Regions from separate parts of the Sporosarcina sp. NCCP-2331 genome, predicted to be linked through region 1. Evidence: riboswitches for the same ligand, from Rfam matches in the RefSeq annotation. Region 1 holds a riboswitch; each other region holds the start of a gene.
The links. Region 1 has a riboswitch for thiamine pyrophosphate ahead of NCCP2331_RS11230 (3-oxoacyl-ACP reductase). Riboswitches for the same ligand answer to the same signal wherever they lie in the genome.
Positions count from the first base shown of each region.

Region 2: another riboswitch for thiamine pyrophosphate. It lies ahead of NCCP2331_RS02845 (thiamine phosphate synthase); the one in region 1 lies ahead of NCCP2331_RS11230 (3-oxoacyl-ACP reductase).
Region 3: another riboswitch for thiamine pyrophosphate. It lies ahead of NCCP2331_RS16270 (ECF transporter S component); the one in region 1 lies ahead of NCCP2331_RS11230 (3-oxoacyl-ACP reductase).
Region 4: another riboswitch for thiamine pyrophosphate. It lies ahead of thiM (hydroxyethylthiazole kinase); the one in region 1 lies ahead of NCCP2331_RS11230 (3-oxoacyl-ACP reductase).

Region 1 is NZ_BRCD01000017.1:70,639-76,377, forward strand. Features, by position in the region: gene NCCP2331_RS11220 (response regulator) at 1-358, shown strand, start outside; gene NCCP2331_RS11225 (CitMHS family transporter) at 547-1,863, shown strand; TPP riboswitch at 1,923-2,021, shown strand; gene NCCP2331_RS11230 (3-oxoacyl-ACP reductase) at 2,080-2,844, shown strand; gene NCCP2331_RS11235 (hypothetical protein) at 3,390-3,674, shown strand; gene NCCP2331_RS11240 (acyl-CoA dehydrogenase family protein) at 3,733-5,403, opposite strand; gene NCCP2331_RS11245 (class I adenylate-forming enzyme family protein) at 5,400-5,739, opposite strand, start outside.
Region 2 is NZ_BRCD01000003.1:95,876-101,614, forward strand. Features, by position in the region: gene NCCP2331_RS02835 (thiazole synthase) at 1-536, opposite strand, end outside; gene thiS (sulfur carrier protein ThiS) at 533-739, opposite strand; gene NCCP2331_RS02845 (thiamine phosphate synthase) at 757-1,347, opposite strand; TPP riboswitch at 1,425-1,533, opposite strand; gene NCCP2331_RS02850 (Crp/Fnr family transcriptional regulator) at 1,606-2,304, opposite strand; gene NCCP2331_RS02855 (heavy metal translocating P-type ATPase) at 2,282-4,183, opposite strand; gene NCCP2331_RS02860 (heavy-metal-associated domain-containing protein) at 4,212-4,433, opposite strand; gene NCCP2331_RS02865 (phosphoribosylaminoimidazolesuccinocarboxamide synthase) at 4,602-5,282, shown strand.
Region 3 is NZ_BRCD01000036.1:2,497-8,235, reverse strand. Features, by position in the region: gene NCCP2331_RS16280 (methyl-accepting chemotaxis protein) at 1-701, shown strand, start outside; gene NCCP2331_RS16275 (exonuclease domain-containing protein) at 955-1,530, opposite strand; TPP riboswitch at 1,694-1,805, shown strand; gene NCCP2331_RS16270 (ECF transporter S component) at 1,887-2,456, shown strand; gene NCCP2331_RS16265 (ABC transporter ATP-binding protein) at 2,458-3,942, shown strand; gene NCCP2331_RS16260 (energy-coupling factor transporter transmembrane component T family protein) at 3,920-4,687, shown strand; gene NCCP2331_RS16255 (MBL fold metallo-hydrolase) at 4,778-5,587, shown strand.
Region 4 is NZ_BRCD01000020.1:69,822-75,560, reverse strand. Features, by position in the region: gene thiW (energy coupling factor transporter S component ThiW) at 1-103, opposite strand, end outside; gene thiE (thiamine phosphate synthase) at 111-773, opposite strand; gene thiD (bifunctional hydroxymethylpyrimidine kinase/phosphomethylpyrimidine kinase) at 774-1,589, opposite strand; gene thiM (hydroxyethylthiazole kinase) at 1,613-2,383, opposite strand; TPP riboswitch at 2,443-2,549, opposite strand; gene NCCP2331_RS12470 (DUF3238 domain-containing protein) at 2,743-3,939, shown strand; gene NCCP2331_RS12465 (sensor histidine kinase) at 3,970-5,373, opposite strand; gene NCCP2331_RS12460 (response regulator transcription factor) at 5,370-5,739, opposite strand, start outside.

The sequences.
Region 1 (5,739 bases):
ATTTCATAAAACATTTACACGCTACCGGGCACGCAAAATTTTATTGGCTTCAAAAGAGGAGGTCAATCAGGAAGATCTGGACCGCCTGTTATACGGAATCGATGTCAGTCCTTCAACAGCCGCCGCACCTGATGGTTTGCCTAAAGGGATTGATCAGTTAACTTTGGAACGAATTGAAGATGTTCTGACGAGCAGTTCAGCAGACGGCATGAATGCGATTGACGTCGGACAGGCAGCCGGGGTCAGCCGTTCCACCGCCAGACGCTATTTGGAATTTCTGGTTTCTGCCGAAAAGGCAAAAGCGCAGCTTCATTACGGCGACGTCGGAAGACCTGAGCGCACCTATTTGAAAATCTGACTGCTCCAGCCGTGAGCAGAATGAACAAAATGCATAGAATAAACTCTATTGGTCTTATAATCATAATCTTTTTAGCCCCTTTCTTCCGTGTTACAGTATGAACAACTTAAGAAGGAATCATTGGATACGCTTAATGTATCCGCTTACATACTTCTTTTATAAACTTGTTCTTATAAGGAGGAAACGCTATGTTAAGTATTATTGGATTATTAACCATCTTTATTATTGTCGCTTTGCTAATCAGCGGCCGGATCACACCGATTGTCGGACTGGTCATCGTGCCGATCTTCGGTGCTTTCTTTGCCGGATATAACTTTAAAGAAATTGGAGAGTTCTTCGGAAGCGGAATCGACTCGGTCACTAGTGTCGTCATTATGTTCATCTTCGCTATTCTGTTTTTTGGAATCATGCAGGATGCCGGCGTTTTCGATCCGCTAATCAATACAATGATCTTTATTTCGCGAGGAAATGTTATTGCAGTTTCAATGGCAACTGTTGTGATCGCAGCAATCGCGCAGCTGGACGGTTCAGGCGCCTCAACGTTCTTGATTACGATTCCGGCATTGCTCCCACTTTATAAACGTTTGAAAATGAGTCCCTATTTACTTCTGCTGCTCGTGGGTACATCCGCAAGTATTGTCAATATGGTGCCATGGGGCGGTCCGCTTGGCCGTGCGGCAGCTGTACTGGGTGTCGATGTAACGGAGCTCTGGCGCCCGCTGATTAAAATTCAGGTCATCGGTCTATTGCTGTTAGTCGCGGTTGCTTTTGTCCTAGGTATGCGCGAAAACCGCCGAATCGCGAAACGCCTCGCCAATGGAGCAGAAGAGGATTTCACAGAAGACGATGTCGAGGAGGAATCCCTACAAACTGTTAATTCTCTGCAGCGTCCGAAAATGCTGTGGCTGAACGTCATTATTGCCGTAACAGTCATCGGACTGCTCGTCTGGGGGAAAGTTCCCGCCGGCTTTATCTTCATGATAGGTTTCAGTATTGCACTGCCTTTGAACTACCGGTCTGTAACTGAGCAGATGGAGCGGATCAAAGCACATGCGCCGAATGCCTTGCTGATGGCTGCAATCATCTTGGCTGCCGGATCATTCTTAGGTATCTTGAACGGCGCCAACATGCTGGATTCCATCGCTACTGATCTAGTAAAAATTCTACCGGCATTCATCGTGCCCTATTTACACATCATCATCGGATTCTTCGGCGTTCCATTCGATTTATTGTTGAGTACCGATGCTTATTATTTCGCTTTATTGCCAATCGTGGAACAAGTTGTTTCCGGATTTGGTGTCCCTTCGATTTCCGCTGCTTATGCGCTGATCGTCGGAAACATCATCGGAACATTCGTCAGCCCGTTCTCTCCGGCCCTTTGGCTTGCACTTGGGCTGGCGGGTCTTGAGATGGGGAAACATATTCGTTACTCATTCCTGATTATGTGGGGATTCAGCATTGTTTTGTTCCTCATCACGATGGCTCTTGGTGTAATTACATTTTAAGAGAGTCGGCTAAACACAGAATATTACCATTATGCTATACTTACTAGACACATATATATAAAGATCACTAGGGGCGCCGATTGGCTGAGAGGAATTTATTCCGACCCTTTGAACCTGATTCGGTTAACACCGGCGGAGGGAAGTGGCGTTTTCTAAACGGCCTCTGACTCCCAGGGGTCTTTTTCTATGAAGTTATGTAAAAGGGAGCTGTATTCATTGGAATTAAAAGATCAGGTCGTATTAGTAACAGGAGCAAGCAGAGGTTTGGGCGCGGCCACCGTGAAAGCATTCGGCGCAGCGGGAGCCAAAGTTGTAGTGAACTATTTCCAAAGTGAAGAGAAAGCTCAGAAGGTCGTCAATGAAATCGGTGCAGACCGCGCGATCGCACTGAAAGCGGATGTACGGAATCCAGAGGAACTGCAGTCGCTCGCCGAAGAGGCAAAGGCGCATTTCGGAAAGCCGATTACAACAGTTGTCAACAATGCATTGATCGACTTTTCATTCAACGGAGATGACCGTGAAAAGCTCGATACAATCGACTGGCAGGATTACTTGAAGCAGCTCGAAGGCTCTGTCGGCGCAACATTACATACGCTTCAGGCGGTCAGGGACGGAATGAATGAGCAGAAATTCGGACGCATCATCAACATCGGAACAAATCTCGTACAAAACCCGGTAGTTCCCTATCACGATTACAACACAAGCAAAGCAGCACTCCTCGGTATGACACGAAGTATGGCAAAAGAACTCGGACCGGACGGCATCACGGTCAACATGGTATCCGGCGGGTTATTATTGAAAACAGACGCAAGCGCCGCCACGCCGGATGCGGTTTTCGACATCATTAAAGCCAGCACACCGATCGACCGCGTTGTGACTCCCGAAGAAGTGGCGGACGTCGTAGTATTCTTCGCTTCCCCCGCAAGCCGTGCGATCACAGGACAGAACCTTGTGGTCGATGGAGGATTGGTGATGGATTAAAAGTAAAAGTATTACCCGGCTGTTCCGGAAGAGTCATGATCGTCTGGCTCTTCCAGGACAGCCTTTTTCATTGGCGGAATTTTTGGAGTGACTTTTTGGCAATGGTGCGGTGGTCGGCCTGTTTGGCGCGTTCGGACGGCGGTTTGGAGCGGCGCAAAGGCGTAAATGTGCGGCAGTCACTGTTTTTGGCGCGCTTCAGGAGCGTTTTGGTGCGGCAAACGGCTTTTTTGGTGCGGTTGGTTATGCTGCGTGCAAGGCAAATATCTAATTTCCTCAGCACACACGATGCGTAAATAAAACTGCCGTCATTTTAACCCGAATAGTTCAGCGATGCTCATGGACACCCTTCAAACGCTCATGGATCCGGCCGCGTGATCATAGCAATGCGCCAAGCGCTCATAGCGCCCCCGCACGTGATCATATTCCCCTGCCAAGTGATCATGAAGCCTCCGCAAATGCTCATAGCACGCAATTTCCCTGCCAAAACGGCACAGCTCTCCTTCAAATATCAACATAAGCTAGAAATGAAGGAGGTGCATACTTTTATGGCATCCAGAAAATTCAGACCTTGCAGCGGCTGTGACTCTCCCTCTGTTTCCCGGCCAGAAAAGAAATGTTACGAAGAACGGCATTTGGTCCATATCATCACCGATTTCCTGATGGGCACGCCTGTAATACTCACACTGATTGATTCAAAAGATACGAAACGAACCGGCTATTATTTAGATTTCAACCGCAGCACACGAACCGTTCATTTCCAGCCCGCCGGAGATACCACTGTTAATGAAATCCCGTTGTCCGAAATTTGTACGATGAAATATCGGACCTGACCCTCGTGATGAATACAGGAAAAGACAGCAGAGCATCAGACTGCCCTGCTGTCTTTTTTCACATCATTTCATCAAAATACTCCACCGTTTTCATCGGTCCGCCAGACTTCCGCAAGTTCCATGTATTTTCCATAAATATTTCCGCCAGCTTTTCATACTTCCCGCCGTATTTATCCGCCCACTCCAGCGTCACAACACTTTCATACAGATCAGACATCCGTTTCATCCAATTTTTCGCTTCGAACGTCTGCAGTGCCTGATCATAACCTGCAAATGCCGTGAGTCCTTCTTGCTGATCAGCGAGCTCTGCCGCCAGCACCTGCTTCCATTCATTGTCGGCAAGCGTCGTAATACGGGATTTCATTTCTTCAATAAATAATTCATGCACGTTATATTTCGAAACTAAACGAATCAGCTCCAGCGCCAGAATATTCGCCGTGCCTTCCCATACCGTCAATACCTGTGCATCCCGCAACAGACGCGGTGTCACAAAGTCTTCGATATAACCATTGCCTCCATGCATCTCAATCGCTTCATGCGAAAAATGAATCGACTGCTCAGCCGTTTCTTTCTTAATCAGCGCAATGAAAAGCCGGTTCAGCACCTGTTCGCGCTCACTCGCCTTGCCATTCGTGACATTCTCATACAGCTTAATAAAATCAAATACCGTTACCGTTTCTGCATGCAGTTTCGCACGGAGCCTGCCAAGCGAATCGCGCACCATCGGATAATCCGTCAATCGCCGTCCGAATGCGTTTCTGCGGCTGGCATATGCATTGGACTCAAGTAAAGCTCTGCGCATGATGCCCAGTGAAGCGACGGCATTGCAAATACGCGACAGATTCAGTGCTTCGAGCATATAAGCAAGCCCTCTTGCCGGATCTCCCACGACGTACGCGACAGCTCCCTCAAACTCCACCTCGCCCGAAGGCACTGCGCGCACGCCAAGCTTATCTTTCAGACGGCGTACACGAAGATGGTTCAGCTCCCCGTCTTCATTGCGCCACGGAACCGCGAACAACGTCAGACCCCTCGATCCTTCCGGGGCACCTTCCATCCTCGCCAGCACCATTGCCACGCCCGCCATCCCCGCATTCGAAGCAAAATATTTTTCTCCGTACAGACGATATCCGCCGTCTTCTTCCACCGCGCGCACAATATTTGCGCCGACATCTGATCCGCCCTGGCGCTCTGTCAAAAACGTCGCCCCTTCGAATAAAGGCATATCACCCGTCGCGCAGACATGCGGCAGGAAGCGCTCTTTCACTTCATCATCAGCAAAATGATCCAGCAAATACGCTGTCGCCATCGTCAGCGTGACCGGACAGTAAAAACCCGGTTCCGCATGCGACAGGAGATACCCCTGTGCAAAGCTATATGTGTAATTCCCCTTATGGCCGAGGCCTGGAATCTCTTTATGGACATAGCCGACAATTCCTGTATCGTACGTTTCCTGTACGGTTTTCTTATAGCCTTCATTGACCCATACTTCAGAAACCTCTTCACCGAATTTATTATAGCGAAGCAAACGCGGCTCACCTTCCCGGTCGGTATACGCTGCACGCTCGTCAATTTCATTGGCGCAAGCCCTTCCAAACTCGTCAAGTTCCCGTAATGCATAATCAAGAAACGGCCCTTGCAGCCGCTCCCGCAAAATCAATTCCAGCGTTTCGGCGCCCCTGAAAAAGTTTCCCGTTTCATAATGATCAGTATTCTGTAACACTTTCATCGTGCAAATTCTCCTTCCCGCAATGGCTGTTTGAGAATTTTCCCCGAAGCATTTCGCGGCAGTGCTTCCACTTGCTCATAAATGCGCGGTATTTTGAATGAAGCCAAATTCTCCTTCAGATAAGCCTGCAGATTACCTGCATCGATTTCACCCGAAGCCGCAAAGACCGCCTTCACCGTCTCTCCCCATTCGGTATGCGGCACACCGACGACGGCAACTTCCGTCACGCCCGGGAACTGCACAATCAACTCTTCGATTTCCTGTGGATAAATATTGACGCCTCCGGATACAATCACATCTTTCTTGCGGCCGACAATCCAATAAAACCCGTCTTCA
Region 2 (5,739 bases), on a different contig from region 1:
ACATTAGACTGTTCAATAATCAGAGAAAGATTCAACGGATTCAGGATTCCATGACCTGAGCCAATTGGCGCGGCGCCCGGCATGATGGCATGTACACCGAGCTCGCAAAGCTTTCTTGCCAGCACCACATCGTCAGACGTATACGGAAGAACAATGAATCCTTCTTCAAGCAGCATTTCCGACGCACGCAGTGTTTCGACAGGATCCGGCAGCAGAGAGCGGCTGCAGCCGATGATTTCCACTTTCACCATATCGCACAGCCCCGATGCTTTTGCGAGCTTTGCGATATGCACTGCTTCTTCCGCTGTGCTTGCCCCCGCTGTATTCGGCAGCAGGGTATAACGGTCCAAATCCAATTGCTCCAGGAAATTCGGCTGTGACGCTTCAAAAATATTCATCCGGCGCACGGCGAACGTCAGAATATCAGCTTCCGACACCGCGACTGCCTGTTTCTGTGTCTCAAATGAAGGGTATTTACCTGTTCCCAATAATAAACGTGAAGAAAACTTCTTATCTGCGATTTGTAACATACTCATCCGCCTCCTACAAAATGTATAATTTCAATTTGGTCTCTGTCCATGATTGGTGCGCCATAATGATCCTTCTGCAAAATCTCTTTGTTCTTCTCGACGATTAAAATTCGGTCGCTAAGCTTCAAATATTCTAATAACTGCTGCACCGTTTCTACTTCAGGAACCACCGAATACGACTTGCCGTTTAAATCAATCGTTTTATCCAATGATGATCTCTCCCTTTCTATAAATCCCTTGCATGTACATACATTTTCACTGTGTCCACCGCATCCGGATTGCTGAGAGGAGACAGGATTGCCGCGCCGCAGACCCCATGTTCTCTAAGAAATGGCAGATGTACCGGCTGAATTCCACCGATTGCATAAACGGGGACAGAACATGATGCAGCTATTTCAAAAAGCTCATCCGTACCCCGCGGAGTCAGTCCTTTTTTCGAAGCTGTCGGATAAATATGACCGTACAGCAGCCAATTCGCTCCTGCTGCCTGCGCTTTGCACGCCTCCTCCAATGAATGGACGGAACACCCGAATTTCAATGAAGGGAAAGCGGCCCGCACATCATTCGCTGACATGCCGAAACCCGTCAGCTGGCAGGAGATGGACAGCGATTCCGCGAGGCTGGGACGCGCATGCATAATTAATTTATCCGGCGGGAATCCGCTGGCGGTGAGGCGGAAAATCAGTTTTTCCAGCTGTTCATCCGACTTAGACTTCTCCCGCAGAATGAATGCATTGATATAAGGTTCTGTCTGCCGCAGCTTGAGCAGCAATTCGTCAACAGAATGACGATCATCCGTAATCCCGATTAATTTCATTGCCGTTCGCCTCCAAATGAAAAAACCACTTCCCGAATCGGAAAGTGGTTGGATGTGTCAGCATGCATGAGAATACGCCAAAACACTTGCCACTTCCCTCCGCAGGTACAAACCTGTTCAGGTGATAAGGGTTTCAGAGCCGCACTCTTTTCTCAGTCCTTGTAAAGGATTCCCCTAATGGTCAAAAGATTATGATTTTCACTAACAGCATAGCACTTACCAGATTGAAAGAAAAGAGGTATGCCGATTTTCCGACTGCTAAACGAGTAATAAAGAGTCTAGGTCGATGATTTCCAGGGTTTTGGAACTGGCCTGGTGAATCCATCCTTGTTCTTCGAATGCACTTAATTTCCGGCTGATCGTTTCAGGAGTCGTACCAAGATGGGATGCAAGATCTTTTCGGCTCATCGGCAGTTCGACGGTCAATTGCTGCTGTTCTTCAGACAGATCCGCTAAATACAATGCAAGGCGGGTTTCAGCTGATTCCATGGCGATTCGGGCGGCCCGCTGTTCTGTATCTGCGAGGCGGGAAGAGAATTCCGTCAGCATCTTTAATGAAATAGCGGGGTGTGTCTGCAGGAGCTGCTGCATTTCATCCCGCTGGATAATGCATAATTCAACGCCTTCCAATGTCTCCGCATAGGCGTCATGCGGTTTCGCATCGAACAAAGACAGTTCCCCTGTGAAATCCCCGGGTTCTAGAATGCGGACAAGCTGTTCCTTGCCGTTTTCTGACAGACGGTAGACCTTAATTCGCCCTTTATGCAAAATATACAAGCCTTCAGACCGGTCGCCGCTATGGTAAATCGTTTCTCCGCGCGGGTAGTTCACGCTGTGGGCAAGTTCGACAATTTGGTCCATCTGTTGCTCATCCAAATGATTGAAGAGAGGGACGAGCGCAACGCAGGAATGATGATGTTCTTTCGCGCCCAGTTCACAATGTGATTCTTGGTTCATTCGGTATCACCTCACTTTTATTCTGTTTCATTGGTTTGTCGCTAGTATAGCGTATTAACCGGATCGCGTTCAAGATGACGAGAAGTACACTCACTTCATGGACGAGCATGCCGGAAGAGAGGAACACCTTGCCGAGCAGTACACCGAGCAACAGGAGGAATACGGTGCCGACCGCAAAGAAGGTATTCTGCTTCATGTTCCGTACAGTGGTTTTCGCTAAAGCATAAGCATGGGAGAACTGATCGAGCCGGTCTGCCATCAAGACGATATCTGCCGTCTCCATCGAAATATCTGTGCCGCCTTCCCCCATGGCGAGTCCGATGTCCGCTGTAGCGATAGCGGGGGCATCATTGATTCCGTCGCCTGCCATTGCGACATGGTGACCCTGTTCTTTCAAACGCTGGACCGCTGCTACCTTATCTTCGGGTAATAGTTCGGCATATACAGCGTCAAGGCCAAGTTGCTCGCCGACTAGCTGTGCTGTGTGTCGGTTGTCGCCTGTCAGCATGATCATTTGGCTGATTCCATTTTTCCGCAACTTAGCCAGCGCTTCGGCAGCTTCTGGACGTATTTGATCAGCAATCGAGATAATTCCTGCTATTTCCCGGGAAATACTAACAAAGATCGCCGTATTTCCTGCTTTTTCGCGTTTAAGTGCATATTCTTCCACGTCAAAAGGAATGGATATGCCTTGTGCTTCCATTAATTTGCGATTGCCGGCAGCCAAACGCTTTCCTTCTATTGTAGACAATATTCCGTTGCCCCTGACCACTTCTGCATCCTCTGGTTGATTTACCAAACGAATGGCACGTTTCTTTGCTTCCTTAACGATCGTCTGACCTAAATGGTGTTCGGAAATCATTTCCGCTTCGGCCGTCAGACGCAATAACTCCTTATTCTCTATACCCCATCCGCACACATCGGTTACTTCGGGACGTCCCTTTGTCAATGTGCCGGTTTTATCGAAGACAACTGTATCGATTTTCGCCAGCTGTTCCATCACTTCGCCGCCTTTGACCAATACTCCGTTGCGGGCTCCGTTGCCGATCCCCGCGACAATTGAAACGGGGGCAGAAATGACAAGCGCGCCGGGACAGGCGATGACGAGGAAAGTTAAAGTCATTTCCATATTGCGAGTGAACAGATAGACGAGTACGGATAAAACCACGATGGACGGTGTGTAGATATTAGCGAAGCGTTCGAGAAACTTTTCGGTTTTTGACTTGGATTCCTGCGCTTCTTCCACGAGTTCAATAATACGGGCAAAAGTCGTGTCATCGCCAACTCGTGCAGCGATCACTTCTATATATCCTTGTTCGACGATGGTCCCGCTGAACACTTGATCATCCGGCATTTTGCTCGCAGGCACTGATTCACCTGTGATGGCCGCTTCATTCAATGTTGCGTTTCCTGAAATAATCGGACCGTCGACCGAAACTTTTTCTCCTGAACGGATGACAACCCGGTCACCGATTTCAATGTCGTCCACTGGAACAATAAAGGTTTTTCCGTCACGGACAACATGTGCTTCAAGCGGTGCCAAATCGGTAAGAGCTTTCAAGGATGAACGCGTTTTTTCCATTGTTCGGATTTCGAGCATCGCACCGAATAAGAACAGAAAGGTTACGGCTGCGGATTCTACATATTCTCCAATGAATAATGCACCGATGACAGCGATGGTAACGAGCAGTTCAATGCTGAAGGCTTTCATCCGAATTGCTTTGAAAGCTTTGATGGCGATGGGCATTCCTGCTAAAATGGTGGACATAATCAATATGATTTGACGGGCATCACGCCATCCTGTGAAGTGAAGGATGACTGCGAACGCTAAGAGCATGGCGGAAGCGGCAGTGATGCGCATCGTTTGTTTGGCATGCATATAAATTCCTCCTTTTCAAGTAAGCCAGTCAAGCGACTTTCTGGTTGAGCACCGGGTAACCGAGCTTTTCAACGAGCTCTTGCAATTCATTGGCGGAGATGATGGCTCCATCGAATTGGACGCGTACTTTGTTTGAGTGGAATAAAACCTTCACTTGCTGGACTCCCTTGGCACGGGACAGGGCACCTTCAATTTTCTTGACACATGACGGACAGCTGAACGGCTCCATGAGGAAAACTGCTTTTTTCATTGTTCTCATCCTTTTCGTTTGTATTTAGTATCTTAAGTATAGGAGAGATCAACATGATGGACCTTGACCCTCGTCAAGTTATCTGCAATTTTCCCCTTTTTCTTCGGAGCAAAATGCATTATACTTAAAAAGAAGAACATTATTCATGAAATGGGGAGAAACGTTCGTATGAAGCTAACATATTCTGGTAAGACAAAAGACGTCTATCAATTAGAAGACGGCCATGTGCTGTTGAAATTTAAGGATGATGTAACAGGAGAAGACGGCGTATTCGATCCAGGTGCCAATACTGTCGGCCTGACAATAGAGGGTGCAGGGAAGTCGGGACTTCGTATGACGCAGTACTTTTTTGAAAAGCTCGCGGAGCAGCAGATTCCGACACATTATATTGCTGCCGATTTGAATGAAGTCACAATGACGGTCAAGCCTGCTGCAGTTTTTGGAAACGGTTTGGAAGTTATTTGCCGGTTCCGTGCAGTCGGGAGTTTCTTGCGGAGATACGGACAGTACTGTGAGGAAGGTCAGACATTGGATGCATTTGTCGAAGTAACACTGAAAGATGACGAGCGGCAGGATCCTCCAATTTCAGAAGATGCGCTTGCACAGCTTGGCATTCTGACGCATGAGGAATATAAAAACTTAAAAGAGTTAACAAAAAAAGTATCTGAAATAGTTAAAATTGAAATGGCGGAGAAAGGCTTAGATTTATATGACATCAAGCTGGAATTCGGACGTGATCTCGAGGGCAATATAATGCTGATCGATGAGATTTCAGGCGGAAATATGCGTGTTTATCAAGGCGAAACCTATATTGCACCAATGGATTTAGAAAAGCTGTTATTTTCATAAACGGCTGCCGGAAACTAAAAAAGTTTCCGGCTTTTTTTATTCCTCCTCAGACCATACGACGACTGTCTTGACAACACTTTACTTTTTCATCAAGTAAATAAAATAAGAAATTTACTGTTGACAACGCTTTCAGAGTTTCCTATAATTACAACCAGTGTCAGAGGAGACATGAAGTTTTGCTTCTTCACCAGTGTTTGAACGTTGGTTGGATGAATGCGTATGGCAGTAAATTCTAGATCATGAAAGTGTCTTTCATAATCAGCGAATCCTAATTTTATCAGCTGTTTACATGAACAAAAGCTCCCTGCTTTTGTAAAGGCGCTCTTTTTTGCTCTTCATACCGCAAGGCAGAAAGTTAGCACCCAGTAGCCAGTAACGAATCTCCATTTGGCTTTTCTACGTAAGTACCCTTGCTAAATCCATCGGTTTCCAAAAGGGAATCTGCCGAATGTTTTTA
Region 3 (5,739 bases), on a different contig from region 1:
AGCAGTCTTCTGATGAAATTTTGGGAATGACGGTTGAAGGCAGCGAATTGATGAATTCCTCTTCCAAACAGATGGGATTGATCGATAAGATGGTGCATGAAGCTGTCCTGAAAGTAGAGGGGCTGGATCAGCATACCCAACAGATTTCGGAACTCGTCTCCGTCATCCAAGACATTGCGGCACAGACCAATCTGCTCGCCTTGAATGCAGCAATTGAAGCTGCGCGAGCCGGCGAGCACGGCAAGGGATTTGCAGTCGTGGCTGATGAAGTCCGGAAACTCGCTGAGCAGTCTTCCGCTTCCGTAACGACCATTACCGATATCGTCCGTCGGATTCAAAGCGAGTCCAGTATGGTGACAGATTCGCTTCAAATGGGTTATAAAGAAGTCGAGGAAGGAACGGGCCAAATCGAGCGAACAGGAGAAACCTTCCAGAAAATCAATGAGGCCGTAACAGCAATGACTGAACGAATCCGCGGTATGGCACAAGATCTGCAGGCTATTTCGACGAACAGTGAAGAAATGAGCAGTTCTATCGAAGAAATTGCTGCCATCACAGAAGAATCCGCAGCTGGAGTACAAGAGACATCCGCTTCTTCCGAGCAGGCAAGCAGCGCGATGGAAGAAGTCGCAAAAAGTTCGGGTGACTTGGCAGCGTTGGCAGAAGAACTGAATAATCTTGTCCGACAGTTTAAACTGTAATTATTTCAAATCTTAAAAGCGCCTGTTCTGTAACCTTCAGAACAGGCGCTTTTCTAATTGCCTTTCAAGATTCATTCCAACACTCACATCCTACGCATTTACACTGACAGCATTCTTTTCCCTTTAAGGTACTATTACCCAGCCCCTCCTTTAAAACACAACGGATGATCATAGAGTAATCTAAGTGTCCGTAACGCAAAGAGAGCCGCCCGCAAAGCCAATTAAAAATGACTTTACGGGCGGCTCTCATTAGTTATCTGCGTAGTCCAGCCGGCTTTTTCAGCGGATTCTTCTCCATTAAATATGAAATGAACGTCGCGTCTTCCGCCAGTTTCGAATGTGAATGATTCAACAACACTGCAAGGTTTTTCGCATCATCCAGCGCTCTGTGCGCCTGCTTCACGTCAATCCGATGTGCGTTCAGCAGCTGCTGCAGTTTGCCGTTTTCAAAACCATAATCTTTCCATCTGATCTGCCGGACGGAACAATACCAGTCCATATCAAGCGTTTCGGGCAGCAGCCGGCTGACGAACCCCCTGTCAAATGCAGCATTATGCGCCACGATCCCATCTGCCTGGCTTAAAATTGATATGATTTTATTCATATCAAGCGACTTCCCTCTCACCATCTGATCATGGATCCCTGTAATTCTCGTAATTGTCGAAGGTATCGAATAAAACGGCTCCTGAAACTCGCAATACTCGTCTGTCACACGGACAATCCTGTTGTTTTCAAATTCACCGAGCATGACTCCGAGTTCAATCACTTCACTGCCTTCCGCACTCATACCCGTCGTTTCCACATCTATAAAGGCTATCTGTTTATTCATTGGAAAACTCCTTCACTGTCAATTAATCACTAGTAACTAACTCTTCCAGCGCCGTCTTTTCTTCTATTATACCAGCGCACCCATGTTCTGCAGTAACATCTTGCTCTGATCATTGACAGGTTGCCAGACAAATCTGTCTGCTGTATACTAGCATTGCTAACATAATTGTCCGTACGGGTGCTTGAGTGAATCAGGCTGAGATAGCAGATGAAACCGCTGCTGACCGTGAATCTGATCTGGGTAATGCCAGCGTAGAGAGCGTGTTCGATGGAATAATCGGGATGAATTTCCCTCCTCGGCTGTCTGCTCTTTCAGACGGCTTTTTGTTTAGGCAAAAATAAAAGGAGTGGAATTTATTGAAGAAATTAAAGTTTACAGATTTGCTGATCACCATCATGATCGGCGTGGTCTTCGGCATCCTCATGAAATTCTGGGATGACCTATACACTGTAGTCAAACCAATCATGCCGGTTGCCCGTCAGCTGATCTATGGAATGTGGTTCATGGTGGGTCCCTTCGCCTACCTGCTCATCCGCAAGCCCGGCACCGCATTGATTGCAAGTATTGCAGGTGCAAGTTTATCGGCGTTTGCAGGCCATGGCATTGAAGTATTAATGTACGGGTTTGTACAGGGGCTGGCAGCTGAATTAGTATTTGCGGCAGCCCGCTACAAACGATTTTCCATGCTGGTTGCAGGACTTGCAGGTGTTGCTTCCTGTGCTGCCAGCTTCACACTTGATTTGGTGTACGGTTATGCCGCGCTTGAAACTTGGGCTCTTATTGTGAAATATGGGCTGCGTGCGATCAGCGCATTTATCTTCACCGGCATATTTGCTGTACTGATTGTCCGCGCTCTTGAAAAAACAGGTGTGACATCTTTAATCCGTCCCGTTGATAAAAAAGAATACTCGATGCTGGACCGGTAACATGAAGATGGTTCATTCGAAACAATGCCCGGCCGGCGTCACCAATCTGCGTCTGAAATTTCCGGGTGAGGATTCATTAGTTTTCAAAGATTTCTCGTTTTCTGTGCAGCGGGGTGAAAAAGTTCTGCTGCTCGGACCAAGCGGCTGTGGAAAATCGACACTGCTTCAAGTACTGAGCGGCATCATTCCCAATTCCATTGAGCTGCCAATGAAAGCAGACCAAATTGTACTGCCTGAATCTTGGGGATTCGTCTTCCAAGATCCTGATACGCAATTCTGCATGACGTATGCAGATGAAGAACTGGCATTTGTGCTGGAGAATTTGCAAGCCCCGCGGGATAAAATGGCACCTTTGATTGAAGAAGCGTTAAAGCGTGTAGATCTGCAGCTGAACACATCACATTCGCCAATCAACGAAATGTCGCAGGGCATGAAACAGCGTCTGGCGCTGGCTTCTGTACTTCTGCTGGAGCCCGATGTCCTGTTTCTTGATGAACCGTCTGCCCTTTTGGACCCCGATGGTACGGAGCAGATCTGGTCTTCCATTAAGCAGGCTACAGCTGATAAAACGGTGATCATTGTAGAACATAAAATTGATTTGATTGCCGACTGGGTAGACCGCGTTGTGCTGTTTAGCGACAATGGAGCTATCATCGCAGAAGGTCCGCCGGCGGCTATTTTCGCTGATTATCAGAAAGAATTGAAGCGCTATGGCATCTGGTATCCGGGCGTGTGGAAAGAGTATCTGGAACTGAATAGTTTCCGCTCGATGATGCACAACCGCAAGCCCGTCGGTTCTTCTAATAAAATTCGGTTGAAAGACTTTACCGGTTTTCGCGGAAACACACCAAAAATCCAGGCAGAATGCGCAGAGGTGAAGTCAGGGGACTGGATCACGATTACAGGTGAAAACGGTACAGGTAAAAGTACTCTGCTGCTGTCACTTATGCAACTGCTGCGAACAGAAGGTATTTATGAAGTAAACGGCGAGCCTGTTATCCAGAAAAAGAAGAAACGGCATCTTCCAAAAGGCCTGTCCCTCGTCTTTCAAAATCCCGAGCTGCAATTTGTCACGAACTCGATTGCAGAGGAATTGACCGTTTCATTACACGGCATGCCAAAGGATCAGGCGGAAGCGTATGCCAAAGAACTGATGCACTTGTTTAACTTGCCGGATTCAGCCGGCCGCCACCCCTACCAGCTCTCAACAGGTCAGAAACGCCGGCTTAGTGTAGCAACAGCGCTCACTCCCGGAACTGATATTGTGTTGCTGGACGAACCAACTTTCGGACAGGACGCCCGCAATACGTTCGCGATACTTGAAAAACTCGAGCAGCTGCGGACGGAAGGTGTCACGATTCTAATGGTGACGCATGATATGGAGATTGTTGAACACTTTGCTACATCAGTCTGGACAGTAGCTGACGGCATAGTGCACACGGATTCTGCGGGAGGTGACCGGAATGCTCGCATGGTTCACGCCTGAGCGCAAAACATGGCTGTTTCAAGTGAATCCTGCGCTGAAATTTGTCGTGTTCTTTGCACTATTACTAATCACGCTCTTTAATCAAAATTTCCCGTTCGCTGTCTGGCAAGCTGTTTTTTATGGAGTGTTTTTCTATCTATTCAGCGGCTATTCCATCAGGAAGCTCGCCCTGCTGTCGATTCCGCTGCTGATTTCATTCCTGTCTTCCGCACTGACACTGATCCTGTTCGGTAAAGGAGATACAGTGCTATGGCAGTGGTATTTAATCAAGATTTCTGAAGAGAGCATACAGCACGGTCTGCTGCTCGGCAGTAAGTCGCTGTCATTCGGATTTGTCGGCTTCACATTTCTGCTGACGATTCAGCCTGTGCTGTTTTTCTACGCGATGATGCAGCAATTTCGGCTGCCGTCAAAATATGCATACAGCTTTATCGCGTCATTCCGGCTGATCCCTGCCGTAACGGAAGAACTTCAGATTCGCAGGAATGCGTTGAAAGTGCGGAATATCCAATTTTCGAGAGGTGTTAAAGGCGTTTACGAACGTCTGCAGATGTACACCGTTCCCCTGTTTGCAGAGAGTATCCGCCGTGCGCAGCGCATTGCGGTTGCCATGGAAGCCAAGCAGTATCAGATGGGTGCAGCGAGGACGTATTATTATACTACTCACTATAGCCAGATGGATGCAGTGTTTGTGATCGTGATGATTACAGTCATTGCCACCGCCTTATCGCTGGCTTTTATATAAGAAATCAACTAATCGTTTCTATTTTATGAATATTCATTCATTATATGTTATTCTAGTATAAAGCAACATGACTAGAAGGAAGTGAAGAATATGCTCATGAAGAAAAGTGCATCCGAAGGTAAGATTGGCGACGTTCGTTTTATGAACGGCGTGGTGTCGTTCCAAGGTGTCAAGCTGAATGTGTATTCGTTTGAGACAGACGGTGTCTTAATTGATACTGGTGCTCAGTCTCTGTTGAAACAATTCAAGTCGTTTTTTGAAAAAGCGGATATCGACCAGGTGGTCATCACTCATTCCCATGAGGACCATACAGGCGGGGCGGGTTACCTGCAAAAAACATTCGGGCTTCCCGTCTATATGGATAAGAAACACATCGCAGAATGTGCAGGAAAAGCGAAGTACCCGTTCTACCGGAAAGCATTCTGGGGCAGCCGGAAACCGTTTACCGCACTGCCGTTCGGTAAAACATTTATGTCCCGCCAAGCGGAGTGGAAAATCATCGATACACCCGGCCACGCAGCAGATCATCTGGCGTTCCTGAATACAGAAACAGGCCAGCTGTTTTCCGGCGACCTCTATGTCAACCCAAAAACAAAGCTGGTATTGCGAGAAGAACATATCCCCGACATCATCCGATCGATTGAGACGGTACTGGCACATGATTATGAGGAAATGTTTTGCTGTCATGCGGGATATGTGAAGGACGGACGCAAAGCGATGGAGAAGAAACTGGAGTACCTTATCGGTCTTCGTGAACAGACACTGGATCTGCATGGCCAGGGCTTTGACGAGAAAGAAATAAAAAACCGACTGCTGCCGAACAAATATCCGATCACCAAGTTCTCTTCAGGTGAATGGGATTCGATTCATATGATTCGTTCGATATTGGCAGAAGCATAGGTTACTATACAAAAAACACCGACACAGCAATATACGCTGGCCGGTGTTTTTTGAAATTAACTCTTTAACACAATTCACTGCTTTCTAGTTTTATGTTAGCAGAAGCTCTTAATGTCATCGCTAAATAACTTTAAGAGTTTTGTAAGAATAAT
Region 4 (5,739 bases), on a different contig from region 1:
TAGGATAGGCTCTCGCTATTCCCGCCGGAAATGAAACAAAGGCAGAGCCGGCAACAGCAATTGCCGCAAACATCGTCATAAAAACCATTTTTCTTGTATTCATCGCAACCTCATTTATTTAGAATTAATGTAATTTCTTTAGAAAAAGACTTTGCTGCTTCCTGAGGGTTTTCAGCGGAAGCGATGGCTGAGATGACCGCCACGCCGTCTGCGCCGGCATGCAAGGCGGGGATGAGGTTAGCCAAGGAAATGCCGCCGATTCCTACAATCGGCATGTCAGGAAAAGCACTGCGCATTTCTCCAATCAATTCGGGGCCTACAACAACGGAAGCATCTAATTTCGTCGCAGTCGGATAAACCGGGCCGATTCCAACATAGTCAGCTCCGATTGCTTCAGCAAGCTTCATTTCATCCAGATTGTGGGCAGAGACGCCGAGCCATTTATCAGGACCGATGCGCTTGCGCACAAGAGCCGCCTGTTCATCGTCCTGCCCTACATGGACACCGTCAACATTAAGGGCTAACGCAAGATTGACGTCATCATTGATAATGAAAGGAACGCGGTAAAGCCGGCACAATGCCTGACACTTTTTTGCAAATCCAAGCAGCGCATCTCCCTGCAACGCATTTTCTCCCTTTTCACGCAGCTGGAAGCAAGTAATCCCGCCGCGGAGGGCAGCCTCTAAAACAGCCAGTGGCTCCTGATTGTGTACATTCGGGGTACCCATAATAAAATACAGACCCATCGCTGTCCGCACGTCTGCCCTGCGCATTTAGTGCATCCCCTTTTTCAGCTGACCGTAAGCCCAGTGATTTGTCGGTCCATGACCAGAACCCAGGCGTAAGCCGTGTTCAATAGCAGCCTGGATAAATTGTTTTGCTTCTGCAACTGCATCAGTCATAGAATAGCCCTTTGCGATAAATCCGGCTAAGGCTGCCGCAAATGTACAGCCGGTCCCGTGGGTGTCTTTCGTCTGTACCCAAGGAGTCGTCATTGTAAAAGATTGTCCTTCACAATCAAGGTAGTAATCCTTTGCTTCGAGTACGTCGCAGCGATGACCGCCTTTTAAAATGACCGCATGTGCCCCCATACTAATGATTTTCTGTGCAGCATGCTGAATGTCTTCATCGCTGACAATTTTCATTTTCGTGAATACTTCTGCTTCTGGAATATTGGGTGTGATGATTGCAGCCATCGGTATTAGATGATCTTTCATTGCTTGGATTGCTTCTTGCTGCAATAACGAATGACCGCCTTTTGCGATCATAACAGGATCGATTATAAGAGGGAAAGGTGGATATTCCTTCAATACAGCAGCAACAGCAATGATAATTTCAGCTGAAAACAGCATCCCTGTTTTACATGCTTTTACATCAAAATCATCCAAGACAGCACGTATCTGGGCTGTGACGCCGTCCGTCGGCACAGGATAGACACCGTGAACGCCATGAGTGTTTTGTGCAGTTACAGCCGTCAGAACAGAAGTGCCGAACACACCAAGTTCTTGAAATGTTTTCAAATCTGCCTGGATACCGGCGCCGCCTCCGCTGTCTGATCCCGCAATAGTCAATGCTACATTTACCGTCAATGAAAAAACCCCCTTACTCCTAGTTACACTAAAAACGTGTTATGGTCCCGATCCAGTGTATGTAATGTGTTTAAGAAATTTACTGCGAAATCGCCGGGTCCTGCTGAAATACCGGCTGAAACTTCGCCTGCCCGTTTATAAAATGAAAGCGCATCAGCAGCTGCTTCCAGCGGCGATTCGCTTCCTACTGCCAGGAAAGCACCAACTACTGAGCTTAGCAGACAGCCTGTTCCAGTGATCTCAGTCATAGAAGGATGTCCGCCTTCAATAAACAATGAACGATGACCGTCCGTAACGATATCTGTTTGACCTGACACAGCAACTAAACAACTGTGGCCGATGGCAACCTTTTTCGCGATTGCTTCTATATCTGCGCTGCCTTCTCCCGCATCTACGCCTTTCGCTTTCCATGGGACATCGGCTATGGCTGCGAGTTCGCCGGCATTGCAGCGGATGAGGGTGACATCAACTGCAGCCAGCACTTTGAGAACGCTTGCTTTTCGAAACGCTGTAGCTCCAGCACCGACAGGATCAAGCACGACAGGATTTCCGGCTGTTCTTGCACTGTTGCCGGCGAGGATCATGGCATCGACAGTTTGCTGCTTCAGCGTGCCGATATTCAAAATACTGCAGGAAGCAATTTTTGCGATATCTTCAGCTTCTTCTATTGCATCCGCCATTACAGGCGATGCACCGATTGCGAGCAGTCCATTTGCTTGAAAGTTTGCCACTACAAAGTTCGTGATGCAATGAACGAGCGGCTGTTCTTTTCTAAGATGTTGAATTAGCTTCATGTTTCCCTTCCTCTCAATAAAGGTATATATACAAAAAACCCATACAAAGATGGGCAGGGTATGAAAACTACCCACTTCCCTCCGCTAGCAAGTACTAGAACAGGTTCCAAGGGTTTGCCAGACAGCATCTCAGCTCGTAAAAATTAAAGCACCCCTAGTGGTGAATATGATTCAGATACATTAATTGTATCATAAAATTTTATAAAGGATAAAACCAGACAGGAATGTGAAGGATAAATAATATAAAATGATCGGTTGAGCACAAGAAAAACGGCATGGCAACTAAGTCGGAAGATGTATAATTGTCTGAAGTGAAACAGAAGATTTATGCATAATAGATAAAAAGGAGCAGATGATAAATGAAACCTTTATTTGAAATTCAAAGTATGACCCATTCGTTAGATGAACTGACCTTTTCTTGGAGTGATGCAGGAGGATATTACCGTGTCTATAAAAACGAGCAGCAAGTATATGAAGGAACAGCTGCGGAATTTACAGACGGAGAATTAGATCCGAGACATCCGTTTCAATACACAGTTGAGCGTGTAGAGGATAATCAGGTCAGGGACGTCATTGTGATGCAGACCTCCGCGCTGACGCCGACTATGGAAGGCGAGCATCCTTTGCAGCGGATCGTCATCACGACTATTGCCGCCGCTTCACAAATCGCACTGTCCTGGGAATGGATCAAAGGAGTGAAGAAGTTCGATATTTACCGAAATGGCAAGTATTTGCAGACGGTAGAAGACAATCGCTTCATTGACCGGGAATGCTCTTTATCTGAGTCCGTTACCTACAGCATTTCAGGTACACGCCCGTTGATTGACAGTAATCATCGAATGAATGTCAGCAAGTCGATTGCGGCGAAAGTATTTGACGCTGTTACACCGAATAATCCGGAGAGCGAACCGACGAAGGAAGTCTATACGTTTACTGTACACGTGAAACGCCGCGATCAATTACTGCAGCCGGTCGCAAAGCGGAAAAAGGTAAAGCAGTTGGACCAATGGAAATTCCGTTATACCACATTTCTGAAGGAAGATATCCTGAAAAATCCGAATCTGCTTTCGCCGTTGCCTTATTTTACTGGAGATGACCGTGATTTCGACCCGGAAGGAAAGAGTTTTCGGACGCGGGTGAACATGGAAGGGCAGTTTGACGGCAAAGAAAGCCCGCTTCAATTCACGAAATCAGTCGGTCCGTCGATTGGGCTGAACTATTTAAAGCGGTATAAACGCCACGGTCATGCATCAGTGGACGGAATTGTAATTAAGCGTCTTGAAGGTGAGCCGAAAGAAATCAATTTTGAGATTAACCATGATGTAGGAAATCCGCTCACTGCTTCACCGCCGATTCACTATGAGGTGAAAGGCCATCTGGACTGCGATGGAAATATTGACTTGGTGGGCTATCATAACAATGCGCCTCATCATGAAATCTATCTGTCGCTTGACGATGCGGACTGGCAGACGATTCATCGCTCAGAAAGTGATGGGCTGGCATATTTATCCGGCGTGCCAGGGGATAATTATTGGCGTTTTATGACATGTAATTAAACAGGAAAAAGCCGCTTATTGAGCGGCTTTTCATTTTGGCAGACGGATGGAAAATTTCGTTCCCTGACCTTTTTCGCTATGCACTTCAATGGTGCCTCCATGGAGAATAACTAGCTGTTTAACAATTGACAGACCAAGCCCGAATTCACCATACGGAGTGGAAGTCCTGGACATGATCGCCTTATAGAAGCGGTCCCATATCTGTTCAATTTCTTCCGGGTCCATGCCGATTCCTGTGTCTTCAATTTCTAAAATAGTTTCAGAGGCCGTTTCATCGCCTCTCAATGTAATGGTGCCATTTTCACAAAACTGAATACTGTTTTTCGTGATATTTATGAGGATTTGCATCAAGCGGTCATAATCCGCCTTGACTGACAGTCGATCAGACGCATCGACAATCAGCTTGTTTTGACGTTCCTCAGCTGCGGATTCGAGTTGGTCGGCTGTCATTTCAAACAGTTCCTTTACAGGTAAAGCCTGTTTATTCAGCTGGATTTGATTGGCCCGAATTTTTTCGTAATCAAGATTCTCATTGACCAGACGAATGAGCCGTTTGGATTCCTCCTGAGCCAATCGAAGCGCTTTATCCTGCTCCTCAGCAGAAATCATATGCTCCCGCAGGCCTTCGATTATTCCGCGGATTGTCGTAAGCGGCGTGCGCAGTTCATGGGAGACATCCGCCATGAATTGCCGTCTGCGATTCTCTAGAGAGTCGATTTCTGTCATCGAAGTTTCCAGTTTTTCAGCCATTTCATTGAAGTCTTTAGATAGTTCGCCGATTTCGTCAAACTCTGATGAAGGCACCCGGACTGTATAGTCGCCGCCAGAAACAGCTGCAGCCGCTTTTCTCAGCCGCTGAATTCTGCGGACATGAAGAATAGACAGCAGTCCGCTAAGCAGCAGAGCCAGAAGAACGCCTGCCCCAGTCGTATAGAGGACGTAATGATTCATCTTCGAAATAATTGCGCTCGATCCGGTGATAGGGGACGTCAGCAGGATGCCGCCAATAAACTGCTGTCTTTCAAAGTATGGCAGCAGCACGAATGTAACTGCCTCATCAAAGCGTTTGAGCTCCTGTCTGACTGTCACTGACTGACCATTTTGCAATGCATTCCATTCTTCCTGATTCAGTTCGATTAACGCAGTCTTCAGCCCGGTGGAATAAATGATGGAAGATCGTCCATTGAACAGGCTGTATTGGATCGACCGGGCATCTAAGACATGGCCGTAGGATTTCAAAATAGATTCTGTTCCGCGATTGCTTTGGCGCAGGTCGGATAAAATTGCCTGTCCATATGTTGTAAGTTCATCTGTTTTTTGTTCGTAAACTACGTTTTCCAAGTAATGTGTCAGCAATAGACTGAGTACCAGAACAGTCAGCAAAATGACGCTGAAGTGACTGAGCAGCTGCTGATAAAATGTTTTAATCTTCATTGGATTGTTCCGGAGCTTTCATCGAAACGGTAGCCGACGCCCCATACGGTATGGAAAAAAGAATGATCCGGCAGAGACAGCTTTGAACGGAGCCGTTTAATATGCACATCGACTGTCCGGTCATCTCCATAAAAATCATATCCCCATACCTGATCGAGCAGCTGGTCGCGCGAGAATACCTGTTTAGGATGCCGGAGGAAGAAGTGCAACAGATCGAATTCCTTTGGTGTCAGATTGGAAACCAGCTTGCCCCGCACCGATACTTCCCGTGTATTCGGATTCAGCCGGAAATAAACTGTGCTGATTTCCTCATCACTGCTTTCATCTTTCGCAGAATATCTGCGTGTAACTGCCTTGATCCGCGCC